3 regions of the Streptomyces sp. NBC_00659 genome follow, and region 2 is predicted to be linked to each of the others. Evidence: riboswitches for the same ligand, from Rfam matches in the RefSeq annotation. Region 2 holds a riboswitch; each other region holds the start of a gene.
The links. Region 2 has a riboswitch for cyclic di-AMP ahead of OG410_RS25495 (C40 family peptidase). Riboswitches for the same ligand answer to the same signal wherever they lie in the genome.

Region 1 (6,573 bases), 220 kb from region 2:
CCAGGTGAGTTCGAGCAGCGAGCCGCGCTCGCCCTCGGAGGGGCCGCTGACGGTCCCGGAACCGTAGAGATCACCGGTGCGCAGGGAGGCGCCGTTGACCGTCATGTGGGCCAGTTGCTGGGCGGCCGTCCAGTACATGGTGGAGAAGGGGGGTTCCGAGACGATGTGGCCGTTGATGGCCACGGAGATCCGGAGATCGTAGCCGCCCGGTTCCTCGGAGGCGTCGTCGAGATAGGGGAGGAGGGGGTGCGTGCGGACGGGCGGGGCCACCAGGGCGTCGTCGAGGGCGTCCAGCGGGGTGATCCACGCCGACACGGACGTGGCGAAGGACTTGCCGAGGAAGGGGCCGAGCGGGACGTACTCCCAGGCCTGGACATCGCGCGCCGACCAGTCGTTGAGCAGGCAGAGGCCGAAGACGTGGTCTCGGTAGTCGCCCAGGGACACCGGACGGCCCTGTTCCGAGGGGGTGCCGACCACGAAGCCGACCTCCGCCTCGATGTCCAGGCGGACCGAGGGGCCGAAGACCGGGGCGGCGTCCGCGGGGGCCTTGCGCTGGCCCGACGGGCGGACCACATCCGTGCCGGACACCACGACCGTGCCGGAGCGGCCGTGATAGCCGATCGGCAGGTGCTTCCAGTTCGGGGTGAGGGAGTCGGCGGCATCGGGACGGAAGATCTGGCCGACGTTCCGGGCGTGGTTCTCGGAGGCGTAGAAGTCGACGTAGTCCGCGACGGTGAAGGGGAGGTGCAGCGTCACGTCGGTGAGCGGGTGGAAATGGGGAGCGAGGGTCTCCCGGTGGGCCGGGACGGTCACCCAGGCCGTCAGCGCGCGCCGGACGTCGGACCAGGCGGTGTGGCCTGCGGCGAGCAGCGGGTCGAGGGTCGGCCGCGCGAGCAGCCCGGCGTAAGGGGAGCCGAGGGCGTGGGCCGCCGCGCCCGCGTCGAGCACGTGGTCGCCGAGCCGTACGCCGACGCGCCGCTCGGGGTCGCCGGCCGGGACGCTCAGGGAGAACACGCCGTACGGCAGGTTGTGCGGGCCGAAGGGGTCGCCCTCGGGGACATCGAAGGGGGGCATCGGTTGGTGCCTCGCTTTCGGATTCGTACTCGCCATGTGATCCATGCGTTCCACGCGTTTCATGTGGTCGGGCACACGTTACGGGGGAGTGTCCCCGCTGCGGCAGGGCCTAAAGGGTTTGCAATGTCCGTATTGGTCCCGCGTGGAGCCGTAGGTCGCTGGGCGGCGGGTGCGCCGAAGCCGGGTGACGGGTGCCGCTTCTCGGTTCCGTGGCCGCGTTTCATGGACCTGCTCACGGCTGCCCGAGGCTGCCTGCGGCTGTCCGCGGCTGTCTCGTACGGTTTCGTGGCGCACTTCCCGAGGCGGGAGGAGTTCGTCTCTGCCCGGCCCAACGGGCGTGCCCGTCAACAGACTTGTCGATGCCCGGTCCCGATGGCCGGCGTGGTGCGGCACGGCGGCCGAGGCGGCCTGTCGGTGAGTTGGCCTTTGCCCAGGGGGTGTTGGGGAGTTGTGGTCGGTCGTGTGCGGGAAAGTCGGTGTGGACGGAAGTGGAGCGTGGGTGATCCGAAGCGGTCGCAACGCGCTTACCACCGTGCGGTGAACGGCGATGCTGACGGGATACCGGACGTCGTCCGGTTCAGGCCGGGCCGATGAGTCGTTCGATCCGTATTCTTCGGATCATGGCCGCTCCGACTGCATATTCACTCATCGCCACTGACCTGGACGGAACGCTGCTGCGCGGCGACGACACACTCTCCGACCGGTCACGTGCCGCGTTGGCGAAGGTGATCCGGGCAGGTGCCCGGCATCTCGTGGTCACGGGCCGACCCGCACCGCGCGTGCGACCGCTTCTCGACGAACTCGGCGGCGAGGGACTGGCGGTGTGCGGGCAGGGGGCGCAGCTGTACGACGCCGGCGCGGACCGCATGCTGTGGTCGGTGACCCTGGACAGGGAACTGGCGGAGACGGCGCTCGGCAAGATCGAGGCGGAGGTCGGGCTGCTGTACGCGGCGGTCGACCAGGACGGCGTGGACGGGCTGACGCTCATCGAGCCGGGCTATGTCATGCCGCATCCGACTCTGCCGGCGGTGCGGGTGCCGCGCCGGGACGACCTCTGGGCGGAGCCGATCAGCAAGGTGTTGCTCCGTCACCCCTCCTTGTCCGATGACGAGTTGGCGTCGGCGGCACGGGGAGTGGTCGGTTCGCTGGCGACGGTCACCATGTCCGGACCCGGCACCGTCGAACTCCAGCCATGCGGGGTGACCAAGGCGACGGGCCTGGCTCTCGCCGCGGCGCACCTCGGGCTCACCCCGGACGCGACGCTCGCCTTCGGTGACATGCCCAATGACATCCCGATGTTCGACTGGGCGGCCCGAGGTGTGGCGATGGCCAACGCCCATCCGGAACTGAAGGCGGTGGCCGACGAAATCACCCTGTCGAACGAGGACGACGGGATCGCTGTCGTGCTGGAGCGCCTCTTCGGCTTCTAGCGGCGTCGGCGCCCCCGCCCGGCGCACCCGCAAACGCACACCCGCGGACACGCCTGCCCGGCGCACCCGCGAACGCACACCCGCCGAGCCGTTCGGAGCGCACCCGCCGCCGCGCCCACGGACGCACACCGGCCGACGGGACCGCAACGCACCCGCCGACGGGCCGGGAAGGCGCCGTCGGCGGGTGCGGAGGAAGACGGGGTGCGGGGTGCGATCAGTAGGCGCCGTTGACGTTGTCCATCGAGCCGTACTTGTCGGCCGCGTAGTTGCAGGCCGCGGTGATGTTGGCGACCGGGTCGTAGATGTTCCACGACGTGCCGGCCACGTGGTACGCCTGGAACGTGGGGTCGATCACCTGGAGCAGGCCCTTGGAGGGGATGCCCGCGGCGGCGTTGGAGTCCCAGTTGTTGATGGCGTTGGGGTTGCCGGAGGACTCGCGCATCACGTTGCGGTGGATGCCGTCGTAGCTGCCCGGGATGCCGGCCTTGGCCATGACGTCCAGGGATTCCTTGATCCAGCCGTCGAGGTTGTTGGAGTACGTCTTGGCGGCGGCCTGGGTGACGGTGGTCGCCTTGGACTTGGCGACGGCGGCGGTCGCCTTCGCCGTGGTGCGGACGGTCGTCGACTTCAGCGTCTTCGTGCCCACGGTCAGCTTCAGGCCCGGACGGAGGTGGGCGGGGTTGTCACCGATGACCGCGCGGTTCGCCGCGTACAGCTTCTTCCAGCCGCCGCTCTTGGGGTACTTCTGCGCCACCTTGGAGAGCGTGTCGCCGGCGACCACCTTGTAGGTGACGAGCTGCACGTTGGGGACCACCGCGGTGTGGGCGGCCTGCGGGGCCTGCGCCGGGGTGGCGGCGCTGGCGCCGGTGGCGCTCACGAGCGGGAGTGCGAGGGCGATGCCGCCCGTTCCGGCGGCGATCATGCCCCGGGTGATGACGTTGGTCTTCTTGCGGCGGTGCTTGGCACGTACGGGCATGACGAAATGTCCTCTCCGACGCCTGCGAGGTGAGCTGTCGGGTTCGGGCGGGAGATGCCCGGCCGCGCTGTGGGCGCGGCTTCACCCCAAGCCGGTCCGGTGTGCCCGGATCGGCGGCTTACCTGTGGTTCCCCCGCTCCTGCCGTGCGTGGGTCGATGGGTTGCCGGGCGGCGGCAGGATTCGGCGATCCGCCCGGGGTCGACCAGAACGTATGCGAGAGCACATGTCCGAAACAAGATGAGATTTGACCGTGAAGATCGCTTTCTCCTGGTTAATGCGCGGGTAAAAAGTCCGATTGCGCCGGAATTGGATCCTCAACTTGCCTTTGGTGAACGGGTTGGTCCGGGAAGGGTGTGTCGCGGAAGTCCGGTTCGCCGGTGACTCAACTCACGAGACCAAAGAGCATCAAGGCGGCATGAGGGGTAATTCGGGCATTGCGCTTGCGGTGGGAGCCGCCGCCGAGCCCTTCGCTGGGTGCCGAGTGGCCCCTGGTGCGGCGGGAATTGTGGCGCGGGACACATCGCGGGGAACGCGGCCGCCCGGCGGCGGGAGCGCGGCCCGCACGCGAGCCGAAGCCGCCCAGAGGTAAGCCGAAGTCGCCCAGACGCGGTCTGGACCCGGGCCGGCGGGCGGTGAAGTGCGCCTCGCGTCACCGGTGTTCGGCGCGAGAGTGTCCTGCCGCCGTCCGGCGCGCGGCGATGTGCCGGGGCCCGCGCCGTGGGCGCGTCACGTCGGCCCGGGCCCGGGGCACGTGTGGATGCGTAGCGGTCCGAGGGGGTGAACTCCCGTGCCGGCGGGCCCAGTCAGCCGGCTGTGCGCGGGATGCGCTTCTCCCAGGTCCGGTGGAAGACGACCTCGTCGCCATCCTTGCGGACGAGTTCGTCGGTCGTGACGAAGTCCTGTGCGTCGCAGGTGATGGCGGAGACCGTCTCGACGCGGGCGTCCCACGGCAGGTCCGGGCGGTGCAGCCGGATCGACCAGGCCGAGTGGGCGCGGGCGGACAGCGGGTCCGAGGTGTCGATCGTGTACGTCTCCCGGGCCTCCTCCGTGCATTCGAGGCCGTCGGGGTACACGCGGGTGCCGCCGCGCCCCGGGTCCACCTAGAGGCGCCAGGTCTCCGCGGCCACGTCGCGCAGGACCAGACGCCGGGGGCGGGGCTCGTCCAGGGTCGCCGAGACGGTCACGCCGAGGGGCGCGAACTGCTCCGGTTCCTCGAAGGCGACCGAGGGGTCCGACTCCGTTGCCCGTACCGGGAGTTCCAGGACGCTGCCGATCGGCTCCAGGGTGAAACCCGCTTCCGAGCCCGGCTGGGGCCAGATCCAGGGCCAGTACGCGGAGGAGACGCCCAGCCGGATCCGGTGGCCCGCCGGGAACGCGTAGCCGATGGCGTTCAGGTCGAACACCACGTTCTCCGTGGTGCCCGGTTCCCAGGGGACCGCCCGGTCGGGGCCCCGGCGTGCCGAGAGGTTCAGGGTGCCCCGGGTGACGAGCGTGGACGCTCCGTCCGGGGCCACGTCGCGCAGCCGGGCGATCACCTGGCCCCTGGGTGACGCGGACGTCAGCCGCAGATTGACCCGGGGGCGGCCCGGTACCCAGGTCTCCTCCGGCACCTCGAACTCGAAGCACGCCGAGCGGGCGTCCTCCTCCCGCTGGTCCGGCGGCAGGTCGGCGTCGTCGCCGGAAGGGAACAGCCGGCCCGCTTCGACCCCCGTGTGCTGCGGGGAGCGGACCGGAAGCGGGGCGCCCTGGAGCGCGTACGCGACCGGGGTCACCGAGGGTGAGGGCCAGGCCGGGTCACCCACTCAGCGGCCGGGGATCCGCGCGTACACCGTCGCCGGAGGGTGCGCGTCCATCACGTACGAGCGCAGAAGGGGGACGGAGAGCGCGTCCGTCTCCTTGTCCCTGAGCCAGTGGTCCCACCAGCGCAGCGTCTCCTGGAGGAAGCCGATCGCCGGTCCCGGCGGCAGGCCCCGGTCCGGGTACTGGCGGGACCAGGGGCCGATGAGGCCGTGTACGCGATCCGGCGGCAGGTTCCGCACCAGGCGCAGCACCGTGTCGCGATGCGGGTCGTGCCGGCCGCCGACCGCGAGGACCGCGGCGCGGACGGCCCGTACTCCTTGCGGAGGCTGTCGTGGCGCCAGTACGTGTCCCTGGTCCGGTGCGCCGGCCAGGTGGGCGCGGCGGGGCCGATCGCCTCCAGTCGTTTCTCCCACATGCTCCGCCACATGCCCTCGCCCACGTGCGCGGGGTCCGGCGGGCGGGCGGCGAAGGCGAGCAGTCGGGCCGACCGGGCGTGCGTGTCGACGGCGAGGACGGAACCTCCCGCACGGTGCACGTCGTTGTCATAGAGGTCGTCGGTCGAGCAGACCGTGATGATCGCCTTGAGCGGCTCGGGCGCACGGGCCGCGATCCGGAGGGAGGCGAAGCCGCCCCACGCGATCCCGAACATGCCGACCCGGCCGGTGCACCAGGGCTGGGCCGCCGGCCAGGAGACCACCTTCACCCCGTCGTCCGGCTCGCTCCCCGTGTGCTCGTCCCCCGGCACGCCCTCCGAATTGCCGTGGCCGCGTACGTCCACGCGGACGGAGGCGTAGCCGTGCCCGGCGTACCAGGGGTGGCGCTGCTGGTCCTGCGGGGCCGTCCGGTCGGTCAGGCGGTACGGGAGGTACTCCAGGAGCGCCGGTACGGGCTCCTCGGTCAGCGGCCGCCGGATCCGGGCGTACAGACGGGTGCCGTCCGAGAGAGGGATGAGGACGTCCTCGTGAGTGATCTCGTAAGGGAAGGACGTACGGATGTGCATGAGCGTCACCTCAGAGGATGGAATGCCGGGCATTTCGCTGCATGTCATCGAAAGTCGGTTCACATCATCTGATCATGAACATACAGTCGGTGACGGGATGGCGCCCGTGAGTCGGGGTACACGCCGTTGGGGCACGCAGGTGCTTCCCGTGTGCCTTCCGGGTGTACTCGCGCCCACCACCTGGCGGAGCGAAGTGGACCGGGGGACGGTGGGCGCTCGCGGTGATCGAAACGTGACCGGATACGCTGACTTGAGTGATGGCAGCGACACATCGACAAACCGTGTCATCGAC
Region 2 (6,573 bases):
GACGCCGCCGACGACCTTGTAGGGCAGGCCGACGCGGATGAAGATCTCTTCGAAGACACGGGACTGCGCGTTCGTGCGGTAGAAGACCGCGACGTCGCCGGCCTTGGCCTCGCCCGCGTCGGAGAGACGGTCTATCTCGTCGGCGACGAACTGGGCCTCGTCGTGCTCGGTGTCCGCGACGTAGCCCGTGATGTTCGAACCCGCGCCCGCGTTGGTCCACAGGTTCTTGGGGCGGCGGGACTCGTTGCGCTCGATGACCGCGTTGGCAGCGGACAGGATCGTCTGGGTGGAGCGGTAGTTCTGCTCCAGGAGGATCGTCGTCGCGTTCGGGTAGTCCTCCTCGAACTGGAGGATGTTGCGGATGGTCGCGCCGCGGAAGGCGTAGATCGACTGGTCCGCGTCACCCACGACGCACAGCTCGGCGGGTGCCAGGTCGTGCTCCCTGGGCGGTACGTCCACGGGGTGCTCGGAGGTCCCCACGAGCTCCCGCACGAGGGCGTACTGCGCGTGGTTCGTGTCCTGGTACTCGTCGACCAGGACGTGCCGGAAGCGGCGGCGGTAGTGCTCGGCGACGTCCGGGAAGGCGCGCAGCAGATTGACCGTGGTCATGATCAGGTCGTCGAAGTCGAGCGCGTTGGCCTCGCGCAGCCGCGACTGGTACATCGCGTACGCCTGGGCGAGGGTCTTCTCGAAGCCGTCGGAGGCCTGGGCGGCGAAGTCCTCCTCGTCGATCAGCTCGTTCTTCAGGTTCGAGATCTTGGCGCTGAACGACTTCGGCGGGAACCGCTTGGGGTCGAGGTCGAGATCACGGCAGACGAGCGCCATCAGACGCTTGGAGTCGGCGGCGTCGTAGATCGAGAACGACGAGGTGAAACCGAGCGTCTTGCTCTCGCGGCGCAGGATGCGGACGCAGGCGCTGTGGAAGGTCATCACCCACATCGCGTTGGCGCGCGGGCCCACGAGCGCCTCGACGCGCTCCTTCATCTCGCCCGCGGCCTTGTTCGTGAAGGTGATCGCGAGGATCTGGCCCGGGTGGACGTTCCGCTCGCCGAGCAGATGGGCGATCCGGTGGGTGAGCACGCGGGTCTTGCCGGAACCGGCACCGGCCACGATGAGCAGCGGCGAGCCGGAGTGGACCACGGCCGCGCGCTGGTTCTCGTTCAGTCCGTCCAGCAGGGCCGCCGGGTCCACGGCGGGCCTGGGCGCGCCGTCGCGGTAGTACGCGTCCCGGCTCGGCGGCATGTCGAACTTCCCGCCGAACAGATCGTCCGGAACGGGCTCCGGAACGTGATCGTCCTCGGGCGGCGGCGGGTGTTCGTCCTCGTGAGCCGCGGAGGGCTTGAGGTCCGCCAGGAAGCTGTCGTCAAAGAGGCTGCTCATCGCTCTCCGAGTCTAGGCCGCCCCACCGACAGCCCGCCGCCACCTCGAGAACTCGGCCGCAAGTGTGACCAGAGTCCCGGCGGACGCCCCGGGGAAGGCGGCCTTCCGGCCATGACACCCTCACACCCCGTGACCGGAAGCGGCCGAGCGGTCACCCGGCGCGACACCCCGTCGGTGAGCGGCTCCGGCGAGCCGTTCGGAGCGAGCGGGGCCCGTTCGGCGGGTCGGACGAGCGGGTCGCGCCCGCGGGACATACGGCAATGGTCACGAAAATGTATCGGACATATCGCGCATCAACCTTCACACGGGCCACACCGGTTGGCTAGCGTGCCGGAAGGCCGCTCGACCGCGACCGGCGAACCTCGCCGGGCCGAGCGGCCTCCGCCGAGTCCGGTACGCCGCGAGGCCCCGGAGCCGGGGACCCACCGACCTTGGGGTGAATCGGTCCAACCGCCTTGTGGGGCAAGGACCGTAGGGCAGCCTTCCGGAACCACCCGCCCGAACCCGACAGCTAACTCGGTAGGCGGATGACGGAAGGAGTCGCCTCTCTTGGCGTCACACCGCAAAGCGCGTCCCACGGGTGCGCGCATCGCAGGCATACGGACCCCGGCCCTCGCCACAGCGGCCCTCACCTCCGTGGCCCTGCTCTCCCAGACCGCCAACGCCGCCCCCTCGGCCGAGCCCCGGCCCAGCATCGAAGCGGTCTCGAAGAAGGTCGACGACCTCTACCACCAGGCCGAGACGGCCACGGACAAGTACAACGCGACCCGGGAGAAGACCGCCGAGCAGCGCGAGCGCGTCGACACCCTGCTCGACGACGTCGCCCGGCGCACCGAGAAGCTCAACACCGCGCGCGAGGAGCTGGGGTCGTTCGCCGCGGCGCAGTACCGCACCGGGGCCTCCGCGCCCGACACCGCGACCCTGCTGCTCGCGGACGACCCCCAGGACTACTTCGACCAGACCCAGCTGATGAGCCGTCTGACGAACCGCCAGAAGGCGGCCGTCGACGACTACGTCACCGAGCAGGCCGCCACCACCAGGAAGCGGGCGGAGGCCACCCGGAACCTGGAGTCCCTGACCGCCTCGCAGAAGGCGCTCAAGACGTCCAAGGCCACGGTGCAGGCCAAGCTCACCGAGGCCCGCTCCCTGCTCTCGAAACTGAACGCCGAGGAAAAGGCGCGGCTGGCGGCGATCGAGAAGAAGAAGCGCGAGCAGGCCGCGGCCAAGGCTGCGGAACTGGCACGGCAGCAGGCCGCCGCCGAGAAGGCCGCCCAGCAGCAGTCGTCGTCCGGCACGACGACCGGCACGGCTTCCGGCTCGGCCTCCGGGTCGTCGACGGGATCGACGGCCACGGACTCCTCGTCGAAGGCGGCCGAGGCGCTCGCGTTCGCCCGCGCGCAGGTCGGCAAGCCGTACGTCTGGGGCGCCACCGGCCCGGACTCCTACGACTGCTCGGGCCTGACCCAGGCCGCCTGGAACGCCGCCGGCGTCAGCCTCCCGCGCGTCACCTACGACCAGGTGAACGCGGGCACGACGGTCTCCCTCGCCGACGCCCGGCCCGGCGACCTGGTCTTCTTCTACGACGACATCAGCCACGTCGGCCTCTACATCGGCGACGGCATGATGATCCACGCGCCGAAGCCGGGCGCGTACGTCCGCGAGGAGTCGATCTACTACGACGGCACCTCCGCGATCCACAGCGTGGTGCGCCCGGCGTAGACCGGGACACGGGCGCCGCTCTCGCGGGGCACGCACGGGGGCCTCCCGGTCCCCACGCGTGCCCCGCGTTTTCGTCCCCGCCCGCGCGTGGCCCGCCCGCAACCCGGTGCGGGGTCCCTAGCATCGAGAACATGTCAGACGCACCGGACATGCCGGACAGCACCTCGCTCCGCGCCCGGCGGGCGGGGTGGGCGGCCACCGCCGGAACCGCCGTCATGGCCACCGGCATCATCTCGATCGGGCTGCACCTGACCGGCCACGAGGCACTCTCCCGGATCGCGCTGGTCCTCGCGTCGCTCGCCTGGGCCGGGCTCGCCGCGGACTTCGCGGTCCGGCTGGTGGGCGACCGGGAGCGGTGGGCGCGACGGGCCGGTACACCCGCCGGGCTCGACGCGGTCGCGGCGACCGCCGTGCTCGGCACCCGGTTCTCCACACTGGGGTGGCAGGAGCTCGCCGAGGCCCTGCTCGCGCTGTCGGCCGTGCTCTGGCCGGTTCTGCTGTGGGCCGTCCTGCGGCGGCTGCGGCGCCGTATGCCGGGGGAGGTGTTCCTCGTTTGCGTGGCCACCCAGGGGCTCTCGGTCCTCGCGTCCACGATCGCCACCGCCGTGGGTCCGGACTGGCTCGCGCACACCGCGCTGGTGCTGTTCTGGCTGGGGATCGGGCTCTACGTGCTCTCGTTCGCGTACTTCGACCTGGGTGAGGTGAGGAAGGGCGCCGGGGACCACTGGGTCGCGGGCGGCGCGCTGGGCATCTCGGCGCTGGCCGGGGCGGGACTCGTCGCGGCCCACCACGTGGATCCGTACCTGTGGAACAACGACGACCAGGGCGTCCTGCGCGATACGACGGGTGCTCTGCTCGTGCTCGACCTCGCCTGCTACTTCCTCCTGGCCGTCGCGGAGGTGGTGTGGCCGCGCCCGCGGTACGACGTCCGGCGCTGGGCCACCGTCTTCCCGATGGGGATGTCGGCGGTGGCGACCCTCGCGGTCGCGGCCGCCCTCGACATCTTCTGGCTCAAGGGGCCGGGACAGGTGCTGCTGTGGATCGCGGTGGCGGCCTGGCTCGCGACGGCCGCGGGCGCCGCTCTCGCCTTCAGGTCCACTGTGCGGGGGTGACAGTGTCCCTCAGGTCCACTGTGCGGGGGGTGACGGTGCCCCTCAGGTCCACCGTGCCGGGGGGACGCGGCCGTCGGGTCCGCCCGTGCGGAGCGGACGCCGGTCAGGGCCGCCGCCGGCCCCCGGCGAGCGGGACCGCCTCAGCCGGTCAGGTCCACAGGACGGCGATGAAGATGTTCGCGACGGTCAGCAGCCCGACCAGGCCGAAGAGCCGCTTGTCCACCGTCTCGTCGTCCCGCTTCACATAGACGAGCCCGAGGATCACGATCAGCAGGGCCAGCTTCACACCGATCTTGACGGTGTTGACCGTGCCGCCTTCGGCCTGGTTGAGCCCGACCAGGGCGACACCGGTCACCAGCATGGTCAGCGCGCCGTGCAGCATCGCCGGGACGAAGCGGGCGGTGCCCTTGCCCATCGCCTTCATCTGGGTGAGGAAGCCGCCGAGGAGCGCGGCGATGCCGATGATGTGCAGGCCGACGAAGAGATGGATGAGTACGTCCATGGGGCCGGAGCCTAATCGCACCCCCTGAGGCACTCCCGACCGGGCCCCACCCCTTCCCACCAGGCACCCTGGACCCACCCCCTGCCCGCCGACCGCCCTCCCCCTGCGAGGGCCCCACCCGTTCCCCGGGCCGTCCCGCCCCACCGGCCCCCCGTCACGCTCCGGCCCCGGTCGGCACTCCCTCGCCACCGGACCATCGCGCGTCAGCCATAGCACCGGCACCGCGCGGGCGGTCCGGGAATCGCCGCTTCGGTCATCACCCTGCGTGAAGCCGGTGACGTACGGCCGGAATTTTGGTCACATTTATTCTTCCAGCGATCCAATAGCAATAGTTCCACACATAGCGTTACCAACAGCTCGCTCCCAGGTTTAGCGTCCTCCACCAGGTGACCGGCTCCCCACCACCGTCCGGGCCAGGGACGGCAGTCGGACACCACCGCCGAGAAGGTCCGGCGGCGGCCCGCTCCCCCTGTTCGAGCCGCCGCCGGACGTGTCACCGCTTGACCGCACCTCAAGGGCGGTCGCACGGAAGGATGTGGGCCCTCGTGGCAGCGCACCGCAAGGCCAGACAGCGCTCGGTCGGCGGCAACACGGCCCGCACAGCAGTCACCATCGCCCTCGCGGGCGCGGCGACGGCCACCGGCTTCGACGGGGTCGGCCACGCCGACCCCCAGCTGTCCCCGGCGCAGGTGAAGACCCAGGTCGACAAGCTGTACGAGGAGGCGGAGGCCGCCACAGAGAAGTACAACGGCGCAAAGGAGAAGGCAGGCCAGGCGGAGGCGAACCTGAGCAAGCTCCGCGACGAGGCGGCCCGCCGGGAGGACCGGCTCAACTCGGCCCGGGAAGCGCTGGGTTCGATGGCCGCGGCGCAGTACCGCAGCGGTGGGCTCGACCCCGTGGTGCAACTCGCGCTCTCCGACCGCCCCGACCAGTATCTGGAGGGGGCCGCGCTCGCCGAGCGGGTCGGCACCCGGCAGTCGGCAGAGATCGCCGGGGTGCGCAAACAGCTCCGTGAGCTCGAGCAGTTGCGTGGGGCGGCGCACATCGAACTGGCGGCCCTCAAGTCGCGGCAGACCGAGCTGAAGCAGCACAAGAAGACCGTCAACGAGAAGCTCGTCGCGGCCCGTCGACTGCTCGACCGCCTCACTCCCCAGCAGCGCACGCAGTACGCGGAGCGAGGCGGCACGGGTGACCAGCAGCATGCCTCGCGCGACGCGTCCCGCGATCCGGCCCCCGTCGCGGCGTCGGGGGCCTCCGGCACGTCCGGTGCCGCCGGAGCGGGCAGCGTGGCGGCGCCCAACTCCCGGGCGGCGGCCGCCGTCGCCTACGCGTACACGAAACTCGGCAGCCCCTACGTGTGGGGCGCCACCGGCCCCGACGCCTTCGACTGTTCCGGGCTCACCCAGGCCGCGTACCGTTCGGCGGGCGTCTCCCTGCCCCGCACGACCTACTCCCAGATCAACGCCGGCCAGCGGGTGGCCCAGTCCGAACTCCAGCCCGGCGACCTGGTGTTCTTCTACTCGGGCATCACCCACGTGGGCCTCTACATCGGCAACGGCCAGATGATCCACGCGCCGAATCCTTCGGCGCCGGTGCGGGTGGCCCCGATCACGGAGATGCCCTTCGCGGGGGCCACCCGGGTCGCGTGAGCACCTGAGCGGCGACGCCGCGGGCCCCGGGCCGTCCGTCGCCCGGGGCTCCCGCACGTCCCGGTTCCAGCCGGGCCGGACCGCGTCAGACCAGTCGTCGCGCCGTAGCCCAGCGGGTCAGCTCATGCCGGTTCGAGAGCTGGAGTTTGCGCAGGACCGCGGAGACATGCGACTCGACCGTCTTGACGGAGATGAAGAGCTGCTTGGCGAT
Region 3 (6,573 bases), 5.0 Mb from region 2:
GGACGGCTTCATGGTCCGTACGGGGGACGTGCTGGAGACGCGGGTCAAGCTGCCGACGGTGACCGGAGCCTGGCCGGCCGTCTGGACATGGCGGGACGGCGGTCAGGAGATCGACGTCTTCGAGTACCACCCCGACAACCCGGACCTGCTGGAACTGTCCAACCACGTACGCAACACCCACCGCTATTACCGGAACCCCGCCATTCGGCCGGGTGCCTGGGTCGACCTCATGGTCGAGTTCGGCGCCCAGCGGGTCGTGTGGTGGGTGAACGGGATCCAGGTCTTCGACGACCGGCGCGGAGTGGGCAGATCCTGGCACGCCTATCTCATCGTCAACCTGTCCGTATGCGCCGGGCGTTACCACCCGCCGCCGCCTCCCGAAGCCTCCGAGATGGACTTCGAGGTGGCCCGGCTGACAGTCCGCAGGTCCCGGGTCGGCAGGCCTTTCCCCGCGACGGAGGAGTACGGCGCCGACCTCCTCGACTGACACGGGAACCGGGCGGCCGTCGGCGGGAGCCCGGAAGCCGCACGCCGGCCGCTGAGATCCGCGGGCCGGGCACGGGAGTTCTCGGCAGGTGCATCCGCCGAGGCCCTTGGCGCGGAAGCACGGCATCAGAAGCGACGTCGCGCCGGTGCGCGTCGCACCGACAGGTGCCGAGGGCCATGCCGAATCCGGAGCCGGGGCGGGACGCCCCCGAGACCGCCTACATCAGTCACGTCGGCAACTGCCGTACGTGCCGACGGGAGTCGGGACGCTGCCCACAGGCGGCACGCCTCTGGCGCTTCTACCAGGAGTGGCGCGACGGCTACCGCGCGCGGCCCGAGGACACGGGCTGAACCCACGGCTTGGTCGGCTACGGATGAAGGGGTGGTAGGTGGCCGGTGGTAGGTGGTCGGCGACCAGTGGCCGCCGGCCTCCGGCCGGTGAGACGATCCCTCCTCACGGTCCGGTGCGAGGCGTGCGGGAGCGTCGCGAGGAGGAGAGGTGTCATGCGAGGTTCTGCGCGGATGTCCGCCGATGATGTGTCCCGGTCCCGGGCGGGCGGCGCCCCCGTGGCGCTGCGGCCGAGTCATGTCGTCCGTCCGGACGCGGGTCCCGCGCGTGCCGCCGTACTGATCCTTCACGGTGGAACCGTCGACAGCAAGGACCCGTTGCGGCCGTGGAATGCGGCACGCGCCCGGATGCGGCCGTTCGTGCGCTCCGTGACGCGGGCCCTGCCGGACGGGAACGCGTTCGTCGGGCAGGTGCGCTACCGCTACCGGGGGTGGAACGGCGTGGACGCCGACCCCGTCGCCGACGTTCTGCGGGCACTGGACGAACTCGCCGCTCTGGTGGGGGAGGTGCCCGTCGTGCTCGTGGGCCATTCGATGGGCGGGCGCGCCGCCCTGCGGGCCGCGGCCGCGCCCCAGGTCCGGGCCGTGGTGGCGCTGGCGCCCTGGTGCCCGGAGGGTGAGCCGGTGGCCCACCTCCGGGGCAAACGCGTCATCGTGCTGCACGGCGACCGGGACCGGGTCACCGACCCCGCGGAGTCGTTCGCCCTCGTCCGCCGGGCCGCGGAGGCGGGATCCTCCGCGAGCGCCGTGCGGGTCGAGGGCGGTGACCACGCCATGCTCCGGCGCGCGGGGACCTGGCACAGGGCCACGGGTGCGACGGTCGCCGATCTGGTGACCCGGATCGGCGCTGGGCTCGACCCGTTCCCCGCCGAACGGCCGGGCTGCGAACCCGGCGTCCTTTAACAGCCCGTCGGGACGAGCTGCTCCATCGGCCGCCCGGGACCTGCCGGCCGATGGAGCAGACGGTCACCGGTCGGCGTTCGACGGTCGTCGGCCGCCAGGTGTGTCCGGCCGGTCCTCGGCCTCCGGTCGCGTTCGGCCGGCCGTCAGGGGCCGCGTGTGTCGAGCCGGTCGTCGGGATCCGGGGTGGGGGCGAAGGGGCGTCGGGCGCCGGACGACGGCCGTGCGGTGGACGCGGGAAGCGGGGCGCCCGTCGACGGATCCCAGCTGAGGATCCACTCGAAGTCGCGTTGCAGCCGACGGGCCTCGCTTCGCACGAGCGTCGGTATGTCGCCGCGTTCGGAGATCAGTTGGGCATAGATCGGCGCATCGTGCACGTGGGGATCCTCGACTCGCTCTCGTGGTCTGACGTGCCTCGAAGGTACGGCCGGCACGTTGCCGCAGTGGTCATCCGGCCAGCTCGGCCAGAACTGGTCAAGGTGTGACCAGTGGGTGCCGTCGATGTCGAACGACATGCCAGGGAACGTCAGTTCTGTGCACGCTTTCGACACATCCGGGGCGGCTGGGCGGGTGACCGGCGGACCTGGACGGGCCGGCCCCGTGCGGGTCGGCCGGCAATCGAGGTGGAGCGGGGCGGTCCGGCCGAGCGGGGGTCCGGGGCGGGGCCGGGACGGTCATCGGGCCCCGACTGCCCAACGTCCTTGCTCAGCGGCCTTTTCGAGCACGGCCCGTGTCCTCACCGTCGCGCTGCGAGGTGATGCGATGAAGGTCACGAAAATGTATCGGACATCTGGGACGTGGATCTTCACATCGGGTGCACAACATGGCTAAGTTGGCGACCGGGCCGCCCGACTCCCTCCGGCGGAGCTCGCCGGGCGGCGCGGCCTCCGCCGAATCCTGCCTGTCCTCGTGGCAGCTGGAGCCGGGGACCCACCGAACTTGGGGTGAATCGGCCAACTGCCTTACGGGGCAGGGGTCGTAGGGCATACCTTCCGGAATCGTCCGCCCGAACCCGACAGCTAACCCGGTAGGCGGACGACGGAAGGAGCACCACTCCATGGCGCCGGAACGCACCCCGCCCAGCGGCGAAGAAGTCGCCCGACGGCTCTCGTCCCTCTACGACCAGGCGGAACTCGCCACCGGTAAATTCAACGGGACCCGCGCCTCGGCGAACTCCACCCGCAGGCCGATTCGACGGGGCGCCGGTCAGGGGGGCGGGGGTTCCGATCCCGCCCAGGACGATCTGATGCGGCAGCTGTACGACGGGGCACGCTCCCGGTACGGACCCTCGGCTCCGGCCACCCTTCCGGCCGACAGGCAGTCGGAGCGTGGCGGCGAGAGCGCCCGTCCGAGGGAGGGTGCGAAGGGCCCCAAGGGGTCCGCGGGGGAGCTTCCGACGGTGTATCAGCTGGAGCAGATCGTCCGGCCTGTCGCCGAGTTGACGGCGGCACCGATGCGCGAGCTGACCGCCGGTCCGGCTTCGGAGCCGGCCGCGCGCCCCGTCCTGGAGCTGACCGCGGGTCCGGCGGCCGGTTCCGCCCCGGCACCGGGAGCCGAGGCCGCGGGCCGTGCGGCGCTTCCCGCGGGGTCCGCTCCGGAGGCCGCCTCACAGAAGCCGTCGCTGCACGTCAAGAAGCAGACCGCCCGGCGCAAGCTCGCCGCCGCACAGGAGCTGATGGCACGGCACGCGGCACGGCAGAGCATGCCCGTCGCGCAGGCCCCGGCGATCGAGTACAGGCCGGTGGAGGAACCCCGGCTCCCGTCCTTTGCGTCGGTGGGTCAGACGGGTTCGTTCCCGTCGGTGGGTCAGACGGGCTCCTTCCCGTCGGTGGGTCAGACGGGCTCCTTCCCGTCGGTGGGTCAGACGGGCTCCTTCCCGACGGTCGGCCAGACCGGCACGTTCCCCTCGGTCGGTCAGGCACCCGTGTTCCAGCCGGCGCCCCAGCCCGCCCCGTACGAGCCCACGCCCCAGCCCGCGGCACCTCGGCAGGCGCCCATGCCCACGGTCTTCGACACGGGCTCCATGCCCGGGGCGTACGAGGCGGCGCCCCCGGCCGGCGAGTACAAGTCGGTCCTCCTGCCCCTCGGGTACGAGCCGCCGCCCCCGCCCTCCGAGTACAAGTCGGTGCTCCTGCCCCTCGCGTACGAGACGGCGGCCCGTCCCAGCGCGTACCAGCCGGCTCCGATGCCCCCGGTGAGTGAGCCGGTGCCTCAGCCTCCGGTGTACGAGCCGGCGCCGGCTCCCGCCGCGTATCAGCCGGCCCCCGTGCCCCCGGCGAACCAGCCGGCGCCCCCGCCGGCCGACGACGCCTGGCGGCAGGCGTTGTGGACGGCCGGCAATCAGCAGGCCTGGCCCGCCGCTCCCGGAGCCGTCGACACGAACCCCGGGTTCAGTATCGACAGTCTCGTCGCGCCCGCCGCCCCGCCGGTCGTCGGGCCCGACAGCAGGGCCGCGGAGGCGGTCGCCTTCGCCCGCGCTCAGGTCGGCAGACCCTGCGTGTGGGGAGCGTCCGGACCCGGTTCGTACGACCCCTCCGGGCTCACACAGGCGTCCTGGAAGAGCGCCGGGGTCATGCTTCCCCGTGCGACACAGGACCAGGCACAGGTCGGCCCGGCGGTCGCCCTCGGCGCCATGCAGCCGGGTGACCTGGTCTTCTTCCACGCCAACGTGAGTCACGTCGGCCTCTACGTGGGTGACGGCATGATGGTCCACGCCCCGAGTCCCGGAGCGCGGATCACCGAGGAGTCGGTCGAATACGCCGGACAGGCGGCCATCCACAGCGTCGTACGCCCGGTCTGAGATCCGGCCCGGCTCAGGGGCGTACCGCCGTCCGGGGTGTACCGGCCGCTCGTGGAGTGCCGTCGTCCGCGAGGGCGGGCGCGGCGGCGCGCCGTCAGAACTCGCTGTCGATCCCCGTGACGGCGGCAGGCCCCAGCGGGGCGTCGTCGGGGGACAGGCCGCTGTCCAGGAGTGCGCCGGAGACGAGCCGCACGGCTTCGGCCTCGGCGCTTCTCCGGTCCGCCGCCTCGACCTCGAGCCGGACGGAGAACCTGTGGTCCTCGTCGACGGTCAGCAGGCTCAGTTCCTCGCTCTCGCCCAGGTCCGTGTTCTGCGGGTCCTGGGGGCGAAGCCTGCGCTCCACGTCGGCGCGGGAGGCGTCCGACAGGCCGTGGACGAATGTCCCGGGAACGGTGATGACGTAGGTGGTCACAGGAGCTCCTAGTGCGGCCGGCGCGGGGGCCTGAAGTGCGGTCGGTTGCGTGATCGCCCGTATACCCCGCATTGTGCCGGGCACCCGGATCTTCTTCGCGTCGGGCGGAGCCGGCGGTGCGGTGGGCGTGCCCGGCGGTGCCTGCCGCCCGGTGATCGTGTGGCGATACGGTCGCCCCATGGCTGACGCTCGGTTGACCACCGCCTCGTATCTCGTCCTCGGCATCATCGAGAAGCTGGGCGAGGCCAGCGCGTACGACGTGAAAGGGGAGGCGGCGCGGACGGTCGCGCCCTTCTGGTCGGTGCCGCACGCGCAGGTGTACGCGCAGTGCGACCGTCTCCTCGACGCCGGGATGCTCTCCCAGGTGCGGCAGGAGAGCGGCCGCAACCGCAGGGTGCTGACGCTGACGGACCAGGGCAGGGCTGCCCTGAGGGGCTGGCTCGACGACCCCGCGTTCGTCCCGGTGGAGGCTCGTGAGCGCGGCATCCTCAAGCTGTGGTTCGGTGGCGAGCCCGCCGTGCTCGGTCCCGTACAGCTCGGTGAGCACCGTCGGACCCTGGGCGAGTACGAGGAACTCGCCGGGACCGTCGGGGAATTGCTGACGCGCGGGCAGCGGGACGCGCTGGAGTTCGGAATCCGGTACGAGCGGATGATGATCGACTTCTGGCAATGGGTGCAGCGCCGGGACGAGGACACGACAGACCGTTGACCCCGGCGGTGGACGGCCCTACCGTCTCGATAGTCCAAACGAGACTATCGATGGCCGGGCCGCGGCCACGAGCAGGGAGTCGTCGTGCGTCGTCCCACGGGCACCACCTGGCGCCGCCTCGCCGTCATCGCCGTGTCCGCCGTGTGCGTGGGCTACGCGCCGATCGCGATGACCGAGCTGTGGCCCTACGCGCACCCCGGCGCGCCGGCGTTCGGTGAGTGGATCCTGGCCCACGTGGTCTCGCCGCGCTACGTGGCCGACGCGCTGGCCACCCGGATCGGGCCGTACCGCCACAGCCTCGTGCCGATGATCGTGCACTCGGTGCTCGGTGGTGTGCTGATGCTGCTGGGCCCCGCGCAGGTGCTCACCGCCGTACGGCGGCGCACGCGGCTGCACCGGGGTCTCGGGGTGGCCTTCGCGGTGACCGTGTACGCCTCGATGGCGGGCGCCGGGATGTACCTGGCGCGCACGGCCCCCGGGGACGCCTTCAGCGGCGCCGCCTTCTGGATCGTGCTCGCGACCATCCTGGTGGGCACCGTGATGAGCGTGACGTTCGGAGTGCTCGCCGCCGTCGGGGGGTTCCCCGACCTGCACCAGCGCTGGATGCTGCTGTGCTACGGCTTCCTGCTGACCGCCCCGCTGCTCCGCTTCGAGTGGGGTGGCCTGCCGCTGATCCTGCCGGGACTGTCCATGGCCGACATCAACCAGTTGGCCACCATGCACCTGGGCTCCGTCGTCGCTTTCGGCGCCCTGATCGCCTCGCGTTCCCTCGACCGGCGCGCGCAGGTCGCGGGGGTGTCCGGGTCGTGGGCCCCTGTGCCCGTCCTGGCCCTCGCGCACCTGGCCGGAGCGGCCGCGCTGACCTGGATCGCGCGCTCCTCGCTGGACCACGGGACGCGGGGGAGGCGGCTCCTGCTC

Region 1: it holds a riboswitch for cyclic di-AMP, as region 2 does, so the genes downstream of both, OG410_RS24410 (transglycosylase SLT domain-containing protein) here and OG410_RS25495 (C40 family peptidase) in region 2, are expected to answer to the same signal.
Region 3: it holds a riboswitch for cyclic di-AMP, as region 2 does, so the genes downstream of both, OG410_RS42510 (NlpC/P60 family protein) here and OG410_RS25495 (C40 family peptidase) in region 2, are expected to answer to the same signal.

The regions. Positions count from the first base shown of each region.
Region 1 is NZ_CP109031.1:5,587,586-5,594,158, forward strand. Features, by position in the region: gene fahA (fumarylacetoacetase) at 1-1,074, opposite strand, end outside; gene OG410_RS24405 (HAD family hydrolase) at 1,695-2,504, shown strand; gene OG410_RS24410 (transglycosylase SLT domain-containing protein) at 2,719-3,480, opposite strand; cyclic di-AMP (ydaO/yuaA leader) riboswitch at 3,485-3,645, opposite strand; partial or broken gene OG410_RS24415 (CocE/NonD family hydrolase) at 4,285-6,281, opposite strand.
Region 2 is NZ_CP109031.1:5,809,439-5,816,011, reverse strand. Features, by position in the region: gene pcrA (DNA helicase PcrA) at 1-1,380, opposite strand, end outside; cyclic di-AMP (ydaO/yuaA leader) riboswitch at 1,753-1,921, shown strand; gene OG410_RS25495 (C40 family peptidase) at 1,930-3,099, shown strand; gene OG410_RS25490 (tellurite resistance/C4-dicarboxylate transporter family protein) at 3,249-4,211, shown strand; gene OG410_RS25485 (hypothetical protein) at 4,360-4,713, opposite strand; gene OG410_RS25480 (C40 family peptidase) at 5,259-6,362, shown strand; gene OG410_RS25475 (response regulator transcription factor) at 6,448-6,573, opposite strand, start outside.
Region 3 is NZ_CP109031.1:841,987-848,559, reverse strand. Features, by position in the region: gene OG410_RS03505 (beta-glucanase) at 1-487, shown strand, start outside; gene OG410_RS03500 (hypothetical protein) at 664-837, shown strand; gene OG410_RS03495 (dienelactone hydrolase family protein) at 991-1,737, shown strand; gene OG410_RS03490 (hypothetical protein) at 1,881-2,249, opposite strand; cyclic di-AMP (ydaO/yuaA leader) riboswitch at 2,613-2,784, shown strand; gene OG410_RS42510 (NlpC/P60 family protein) at 2,792-4,534, shown strand; gene OG410_RS03480 (hypothetical protein) at 4,629-4,946, opposite strand; gene OG410_RS03475 (PadR family transcriptional regulator) at 5,125-5,655, shown strand; gene OG410_RS03470 (DUF2306 domain-containing protein) at 5,740-6,573, shown strand, end outside.